2 regions of the Mixta hanseatica genome follow, and region 1 is predicted to be linked to the other one. Evidence: predicted binding sites of a transcription regulator. Region 1 holds the regulator's gene; the other holds the start of a gene.

Evidence for each region. Region 1 encodes PurR, which represses purine synthesis genes. Its sites were predicted from a motif close to CANGCAAACGTTTGCNTG; they were not measured.
Region 2: a site for PurR is predicted at 2,134-2,151, ahead of tusA (sulfurtransferase TusA). Genes of this name have one in related genera too.

The regions. Positions count from the first base shown of each region.
Region 1 is NZ_CP082904.1:2,056,040-2,060,178, reverse strand. Features, by position in the region: gene K6958_RS10015 (Grx4 family monothiol glutaredoxin) at 1-203, opposite strand, end outside; gene K6958_RS10010 (C40 family peptidase) at 561-1,367, shown strand; gene cydH (cytochrome bd-I oxidase subunit CydH) at 1,430-1,519, opposite strand; gene purR (HTH-type transcriptional repressor PurR) at 1,803-2,828, shown strand; gene punR (DNA-binding transcriptional activator PunR) at 2,864-3,772, opposite strand; gene punC (purine nucleoside transporter PunC) at 3,884-4,139, shown strand, end outside.
Region 2 is NZ_CP082904.1:281,652-285,790, forward strand. Features, by position in the region: gene iolE (myo-inosose-2 dehydratase) at 1-377, shown strand, start outside; partial or broken gene K6958_RS01245 (ISNCY family transposase) at 390-503, shown strand; gene K6958_RS01250 (DcrB family lipoprotein) at 627-1,181, opposite strand; gene K6958_RS01255 (7-cyano-7-deazaguanine/7-aminomethyl-7-deazaguanine transporter) at 1,303-1,968, opposite strand; gene tusA (sulfurtransferase TusA) at 2,224-2,472, shown strand; gene trpC (indole-3-glycerol phosphate synthase TrpC) at 2,476-3,261, opposite strand; gene K6958_RS01270 (zinc/cadmium/mercury/lead-transporting ATPase) at 3,346-4,139, opposite strand, start outside.

The DNA.
Region 1 (4,139 bases):
CAGTTAGCATATTTCGGCAGTTCAGCACGAATATCGGGGTTCTGCAGGATATCGACATAGGCGAAGCGTTCGCCGCAGGCAGAAAGAGCCTGAACCGTTTGCGCAGAAAAGCCGCAGCTTGGTAACTTCGGCGAGCCTTTCATATAGAGCAGAATCGGGTTTTCTGCGATCTGGCGCTGAATTTTTTCAACAGTACTCATAATTGCCTTCCTTAAATAGCATGCTTCGTGTCTATTGATTGTAGCGACTGTAGCGGGTTGCTGAAAACGACATTTTCTGTAAGGTTAAATAACGCAGGTTATTGTACCGGGTTGCGCGGCCAAAATAACCACCGTCTGGGGCATTTCTGCGGCGGCGATTAATAACTGGTCATAACATTGCTGAGATAAAAGCCTGTTTATGCTTATTTTTACATCTGTATGCACTTAAAGTTTATTTCACTAAAAAAGGCTTTATCTTTTCGCAATAAGTTCGATTAGAATTGGCCACCAGGAGTCTGCCGCTATGGCAGAAATAAGATTAACCTTGCGCTATCACTGCGCTTTGAGTGTAACCACACCATGCGTTTATTGATTACGCTTTTTATGCTGACCGTTGCCCAACTCTTTTTTAACGTTGCCCAGGCATCGCCGCAGGCGCCGGTTAAGGCCAGCCAGCATAAAGTTGATAAAAAAATCGCCCGCGACGACGATCGTCGTAAGCGTCGGCCGGTGAAAACGGCCAGTAAAAAGGCGCGTCCGGCCAGCGTTGAAAAAAACAAGCTGAAGAAAAAAAGCAAGCCTGCGGTGGTAACCGCCGCCAGCACAAAAAAAAGTCGCGCCGCAACCAAAACCGCCAGCGTGAAAAAAAGCAGCCTTAAAAAGAGCAAACAACGCTATGGTCGTCAGCGCGGCGACAAAAATTCGACGGCGCTCGCAAAGCGCGGGCCGCTGGAAATGAGTAAGGCGCACCGTGAACGCTATCAAAAAGCGCGTGAAACGGCGATGAACAAACTGATGAGTCAGCTAGGTAAGCCTTATCTGTGGGGAGGCACCTCGCCTCATACCGGTTTCGACTGCAGCGGTCTGGTCTGGTACGCCTATAAAGATGTAGTGAAATTTAAGATCCCGCGTACCGCCAATGAGATGTATCACCTGCGTGATGCGGCTCCGATTAACCGTGAGGCGCTGGAGAAAGGCGATCTGGTCTTCTTCCGCATCAATAACCGCGGCGCGGCCGATCACGTGGGCGTCTATCTGGGTAACGGCCGCTTTATTCAGTCACCGCGAACCGGTAAAGATATCCAGATTAGCCAGCTTAGCGATGATTACTGGCAGCGGCACTATGTTGGCGCGCGCCGCGTGATGACGCCGCGCACCATTCGCTAACGCTGTTGCGCAACAAAAAAGCCTGTCTTAGTGACAGGCTTTTTTTATCCTTCGTGCTGCGATCAGTGCATTACGGCAGTGAAGCTAAATGCAATAATCATCAGCAATGCCGCAACCGTGGTGCCTATTGATAGTTTTAAATCGGTGCTCATTCACCCTCTCCTTTAACCACACAAAAAATAACGGTATAGATTTTCCCATACTCCCTGGTAAAAATCTCGTTTTCTTTGCGCCACCTTGATAGAATCCCCGCCTTGCGTTGCGCAACGACAAAAAACCACCGTTGCCAACCCTTATTTTAAAGACGTCCCGCCTATCAGACGTACCTCAGCCCGCCAATTTCACCTTTATGCGTGCTGAATAACGCCATGCGGACGCAAACGATTAACATTAGCCTGATCAGACTATTACGTCAGGCGCAGGAGTATCTTTTTAATGGCAACAATCAAAGATGTCGCAAAGCGTGCCGGCGTTTCCACTACTACGGTATCGCACGTCATCAATAAAACGCGTTTTGTCGCGGAAGAGACCCGAGAGGCCGTCTGGGCAGCCATCAAAGAATTACACTATTCGCCCAGTGCCGTTGCGCGCAGCCTGAAGGTTAACCATACCAAATCGATTGGTCTGCTGGCGACTTCCAGCGAAGCGCCCTATTTCGCTGAGATTATAGAAGCGGTGGAAACGCGCTGTTTCGCTCGCGGCTATACCCTGATTTTGGGCAATGCCCACAACGATTTACAGAAACAGCAGGCTTACCTCTCCATGATGGCGCAGAAGCGCGTGGATGGCCTGCTGGTAATGTGTTCTGAGTATCCTGAAGCACTGCTGAAGATGCTTGAGGAGAACCGCAATATCCCTATGGTGGTGATGGACTGGGGCGAATCCCGCGGCGATTTTACCGATACCGTGCTGGATAACGCGTTTGAAGGCGGCTATCTGGCCGGGCGCTATTTGATCGAGCGCGGCCACCGCGACATCGGCGCGATCCCCGGCCAGATGGAGCGCAACACCGGCAGCGGACGTTTTGCAGGTTTCGTAAAAGCGTTGAATGAAGCCAACATCCCGGTACGTGATGAGTGGATCGTGCAGGGCGACTTTGAACCGGAATCGGGCTATCGCGCCATGCAGCAAATCCTGGCGCAAAAGCAGCGCCCTACCGCTGTTTTCTGCGGCGGTGATATTATGGCGATGGGCGCGATTTGCGCTGCGGATGAGATGGGGCTGCGCGTGCCGCAGGATATCTCCGTTATCGGCTACGATAACGTGCGCAACGCGCGCTATTTCACCCCAGCGCTGACCACGGTACATCAGCCAAAAGAGCAGCTGGGCGAAACCGCTTTCGATATGCTGCTGGACCGTATTACCAGCAAACGCGAAGAACCGCAGACCATTGAAGTGCATCCTACGCTGATTGAACGCCGCTCCGTTGCTGACGGTCCGTTCCGCGACTACCGCCGTTAATGCCTGAGGCTCAGGAAAACCGCTTCCTGAGCCTGCTACTCCTCACGCAGCCATTCCCGATTGATGGTTTCCGTATCGCCAAGATAGTCCAGTAGCCAGCGCAGCGCGGGTGAATTACTTTGCTCTGACCAGCTCACGCAACAGAAGCTATCCGGGAAAGGCTGCGGTAAGGTCAGCTCCGTTAGCTGCCGGGCTTGCAGCAGCGGCGCGGCAAAGTGGCCGGGCACCATCCCCACGCACAGCCCGGCGCGCAGGCAATCAAAGGCGCTTTCCCAGTCGGGCACCACCAGCCGGCGCTGATTATCCAGCGTCCAGGTGGTACGTCGCGGCAGCGCGCGCGAGGTATCTTCCAGCACCAGCGACGGCCAGGGACGAATATCATCATCCTGCAGCTGGGTCGTTATGCCGGCTAACGGATGATTAACGCTGACCACGCAGCGCCAGTTGAGCGCCCCCATATCGCGGAAGGCGAAGCGCCCGCCCACCGGGATCGCCTGGGTTGCGCCAATCGCCACATCCACCCGTCCGTCGGCCAGCGCATCCCAGACGCCGTTAAACACTTCCGGCGTAATCAACAGCTCCATATCCGGAAAGTGCCGGTAAAAATCGAGCACCAGCTGGCGGGTACGCTGCGGTTTAACGATACGATCCACCGCAATGCTTAACTGCCCGCGCCAGCCGTTCGCCACCTGTTGACACTGTCGCCGCGTGGCTAGCATTTTTTTGATAACAGCGCGTCCTTCGCGAATAAAAAGCTCTCCTGCCTCGGTCAGCACCACATCGCGATGCCGCCGTTCAAAAAGCGGCACCGCCAGCCAGGATTCCAGCTGACGCACCGTATAGCTGATGGCTGAGGGTACGCGGTGCAGCTCTTCCGCGGCAGCAGAAAAGCTGCCGTTACGCGCCACGGCATCAACCACTTCCAGTGCATATTCAGACCACATTTTTTGCCTGCAAAAATTTTGATATCAAGCGGCAAATTTTAGCGTTTCACATTGAGAAAAACATCCTTTACCCTCGCGCCGTCTGTTCACCTGCTTATAAACGAGAAAGAGATGCCTGGTTCAAAAGGATTTATGCTCTATCTGGCCCTGCTCAGCACGCTGGGTTTTCTGGCCACCGATATGTATCTGCCGGCGTTTACCGCCATGCAGGAAAGTTTTGCGACTTCCGCTGGGATTATCAGCGCCAGCCTGACCGTATTTTTAGGCGGCTTCGCCTGCGCCCAGCTGCTGTGGGGGCCGCTTTCCGATCGCTATGGTCGCCGACCGATACTGCTGTTGGGCCTCGTGCTGTTTGCACTGGGCTGCG
Region 2 (4,139 bases), 1.8 Mb from region 1:
CGTTGACTAACGATGACGTTTATCTCCTGTACGATACCGGCCATCTTTACTACTCAGAAAACAGCGAGCAGGCGATGCTGGCGGTGCTGGAGAAGCATCTGCCGCGCATTAATCATGTTCACCTGAAGGATGTACGTGATGAGGTGGTGGCAGAAGTACGTGAGCAGCGTCTCTCTTTTCTTGATGGCGTTAAGCGCGGCACCTTTACCGTACCCGGCGACGGCGTGATTGATTTTAAACCGGTGTTTAAATTGTTGGACGAAGCAGGTTATCACGGCTGGATGGTGGTGGAGGCGGAGCAGGATCCGGCGTTAGCGAACCCGTTTGAATATGCGGTAAAAGCCCGCAAATATATTCGCGAGACTGCCGGGATTTAATCCCAGCCCTAAACTTCAGATGCAGAGACCTTGGTACGCGAACTGGCACAGTGGGTGCCGCAACATAAGGATAAACTGATGGCCATCGCGCAGCAGCTTGAACAGAAGGGCATCGAGAAGGGTATCGCTTCGCGCCATTTGCCACATCGTCGGTCAGCTGGACCGTCAGCGTGCTGGCCTACCTGAGGCGCGCAAATAAAAACGCCGTCAGAGAGTGACGGCGTTTTTTTATCGCAGGTTTGCTACGGCTTATTTGAGCGTAATGGTGTTAATGATGTTTTCAGCCTGCGTCTGCGCCTGCTGTTGATTATCAGCCGGTAGGGTAATCTGCAGCGTCAGCAGTTTGCCTTCAGTCTTCGCTAACACCACGGAAGACCAGGCGGTTTGGTTATTGGCGGAAATCACCGTATCCAGCTGCTGAGCCGCTTCGCCTTTCAGGCTGATCGCCTTATTGGTAACCACCTGAAGCTGCGGATCGCGGTTGCGCTGCTGTTGTTCCAGACGCTGACTCAGCACGTCCAGCCCTTCATTAGTCGCATCGCCTTCAATCACGATAATGGCGCGCTGGCCGCTTTCATCGGCGTAAACGTGCATGTTGTTGGACTGGGTGCCCAGCTTGCCGCTTTTATCCGACATGCCGGCAGGCAAATTAAAGCTCAGCTTGCCATCCATTAATGACACGGTCTGCACTGAAGTGCTGGCGCTGGCGCCGTTATCGTCCGCCGTGGCTTTATCCTGCTGATCGCAAGCGGCCAGACCCACCACCAGTAAACCTATTCCAAGATATTTCGTAAGTTGACGCATCAGGTTCCCTTTTATTTATTTGCCTGGCATACAAAGCTTAATACAAACTGAATCAGCGCTTAAAAGCAACCAATCGTAAGTCACGATCTTAGACGCGCTGACGCCAGCTGGCTATTGCCGCTTAGCCGAAATTGTATTGCGCACGCTGCGAGCGTTCCGCCAGACGCTTAAGCGCCGCGTTAAGCAGTACGCCGTAGGCTGGCAAAAAGAAAACCATGCAGATTAAGACTTTAAAGCTGTAATCCACCAGCGCGATTTCTACCCAGTGCTGCGCCATAAAGGCATCAGTGCTCTTGTAAAAGGCGATAAAGAAAAAAGCGATGGTATCGCTGATATTGCCTAAAAACATGGCGCAGGCGGGAGCAGGCCACCATTGCGGCAGCTGACGCAGGCGGTTGAAAACCTGAACGTCCAGCACCTGACCCAGCGCATAAGCCATAAAGCTGGCGCAGGCGATACGGGCCACAAACAGGTTTACCTCGCTCAGCGCGCCCAGCCCCTGCCAGCTGCCGTTATAAAACAGCGACGAGATGACGTAGGAAATAAACAGTGCCGGGATCATCACCGATAAAATAATACGACGGGCCAGTGGCGCGCCAAAAATCCGCACGGTCAGATCGGTTGCCAGAAAGATAAAGGGAAAGCTGAAGGCACCCCAGGTGGTATGGAAGCCAAAAATGGAAATAGGCAGCTGTACCAGATAGTTACTGGAGGTGATAACCAGAATATGGAACAGAGAAAGCCAGACAAGCGCATGCTTCCGCTGGCGCGGTGTAAAGGAGATCATAATTTACCTTTTTACGTTGGGGTGAGGGAACCCAGTCTTCATTCAGTTTCTTGCCGCGGCCGGTTAACAGCGGCGAAGAGCAAATCTTACAGCGCGATAACCGGCGTGAAGCGGTATCGCGGGCGCATCTTACCGCGTTGTTTTCGCATTGCAATGGTTAATTTTAACGCAAACGTTCACCTTTAGCCGACCGCTTGCGCAACAGGACGCCGGGGGTAGAATAGGGTGCAACAGAATTCAGCTACTGAGAAAATTATGAACGATCGCTTCGACAATCCCGATCACACCCTGGACGCGCTTGGTTTACGCTGCCCGGAACCGGTGATGATGGTGCGTAAAACCGTACGCCATATGCAGGATGGGGAAACGCTATTAATTATTGCTGACGATCCGGCGACCACCCGCGATATTCCGGGCTTCTGCCGCTTTATGGAGCATACGCTGGTGGCGCAGGAGACGGATGAAAAGCCCTACCGCTATCTGCTGCGTAAGGGCCTTTCCTGACGGTCAGAAGAACAGCTTCGCCAGCTCTGCGCCCGGCTCGGCGGCGCGCATAAAGGCTTCGCCGACCAGAAAATTATTAACGCCCGCCTGACGCAGCCGTTGTACATCCTGCACGTTGGCTATGCCTGACTCGGTCACCACCAGACGATCCGACGGCAGTTGGGTCAGCAGGCCCAGCGTAGTCTCAATTGACGTTTCGAAGCTACGCAGGTTGCGGTTGTTAATGCCAATCAATGGAGTGGCCAGGTTCAGCGCCCGCTCCAGCTCAGCGCCGTCGTGCACCTCTACCAGCACCGCCATGCCCAACTGATGCGCACAGGCTTCCAGCTCCTGCATCTGGCTATCTTCCAGCGCAGCCGCAATTAGCAGGATGCAGTCGGCACCCATCGCCCGCGCTTCCTCAATCTGCCAGCTATCAATCATAAAATCTTTACGCAGCACCGGCAGCGTACAGGCGGCGCGCGCCTGCTGTAAATAGCGCTCGCTGCCCTGAAAGAATTGCGCATCGGTTAATACCGAAAGGCAGGCCGCGCCGCCCTGCTGATAGCTTTTAGCAATCTCGGCGGGATGAAAGTCAGCACGGATCAACCCTTTAGACGGGCTGGCTTTTTTTACCTCGGCAATGATACCCGGTTTGCCCTGCTGATTATGCTGACGCAGCGCCGCGATAAAATCACGCTGGCTTTGCTGCCGGGCGCGATCGCGCAGCGTGCTAAGCGAGGAAGCGCGTTTTGCCGCGTCGATCTCCTCACGCTTCACCGCCAGGATTTTATTTAAAATGTCAGACATGAGGCGCTTCCTTAACTAAGATTATGACCCGGATTATGCAGGCCGCTACGATGTTTTAATGGTTTCCCGCGTTAGGCGCAAGCCTTAGCGCTTACGCAACAGGCGTAACGCATTGGCAGTCACCAGCGCGGTAGCGCCGCTGTCCGCCAGCACCGCCAGCCACAGGCCGGTCAGGCCAAGCAGCGTGGTGACCAGCAGTAGCGCTTTCAGTCCCAGCGCGATGGCGATATTTTGGCGAATATTGGCCTGTGTGGCGCGTGACAGACGGATCATCGCCGCCAGCCCGCTTAAGCGGTTGTGCGTTAAGGCGGCATCGGCCGTTTCCAGCGCCACGTCGCTGCCGCTGCCCATGGCAATGCCCAGCGTTGCCGCTTTCATCGCGGGCGCATCGTTAATGCCATCGCCCACCATCGCCACCGGCTGCATCTCACTGAGCTGGCGGATGGCCGCGACTTTATCCACAGGCAGCAGACCTGCGCGATAATCCAGGCCGATCTCGGTGGCGATAGCGGCGGCGGCGCGCGGGTTATCACCGGTCAGCATCACAGCCTTTATCCCAAGCTGCTGTAGCTCAGCCAGCGCTGGCCGCACATCGTCCCGTAAGGTATCGCGCAGGGCCAACAGGCCCTGCGGCTGCTGCTCTTGATAAACTATCACTACCGTTTTGCCTGTGCTTTCCAGTTCGTCAATCTGTGCCGCCAGCGCTTCCGTCTGGTCCGTCAGAGGTGCGGATAAGCGCCAGCGCTGACCGTTGATTTGCGCTTCGATGCCGCGCCCTGGCAGCACGCGCTGATCCTGCGCCAGCGGCAACGGCTGATTTAACTGCCGGGCCTGCGCAACAATCGCCAGCGCCAGTGGATGCGTCGCCCCTTGTTCAA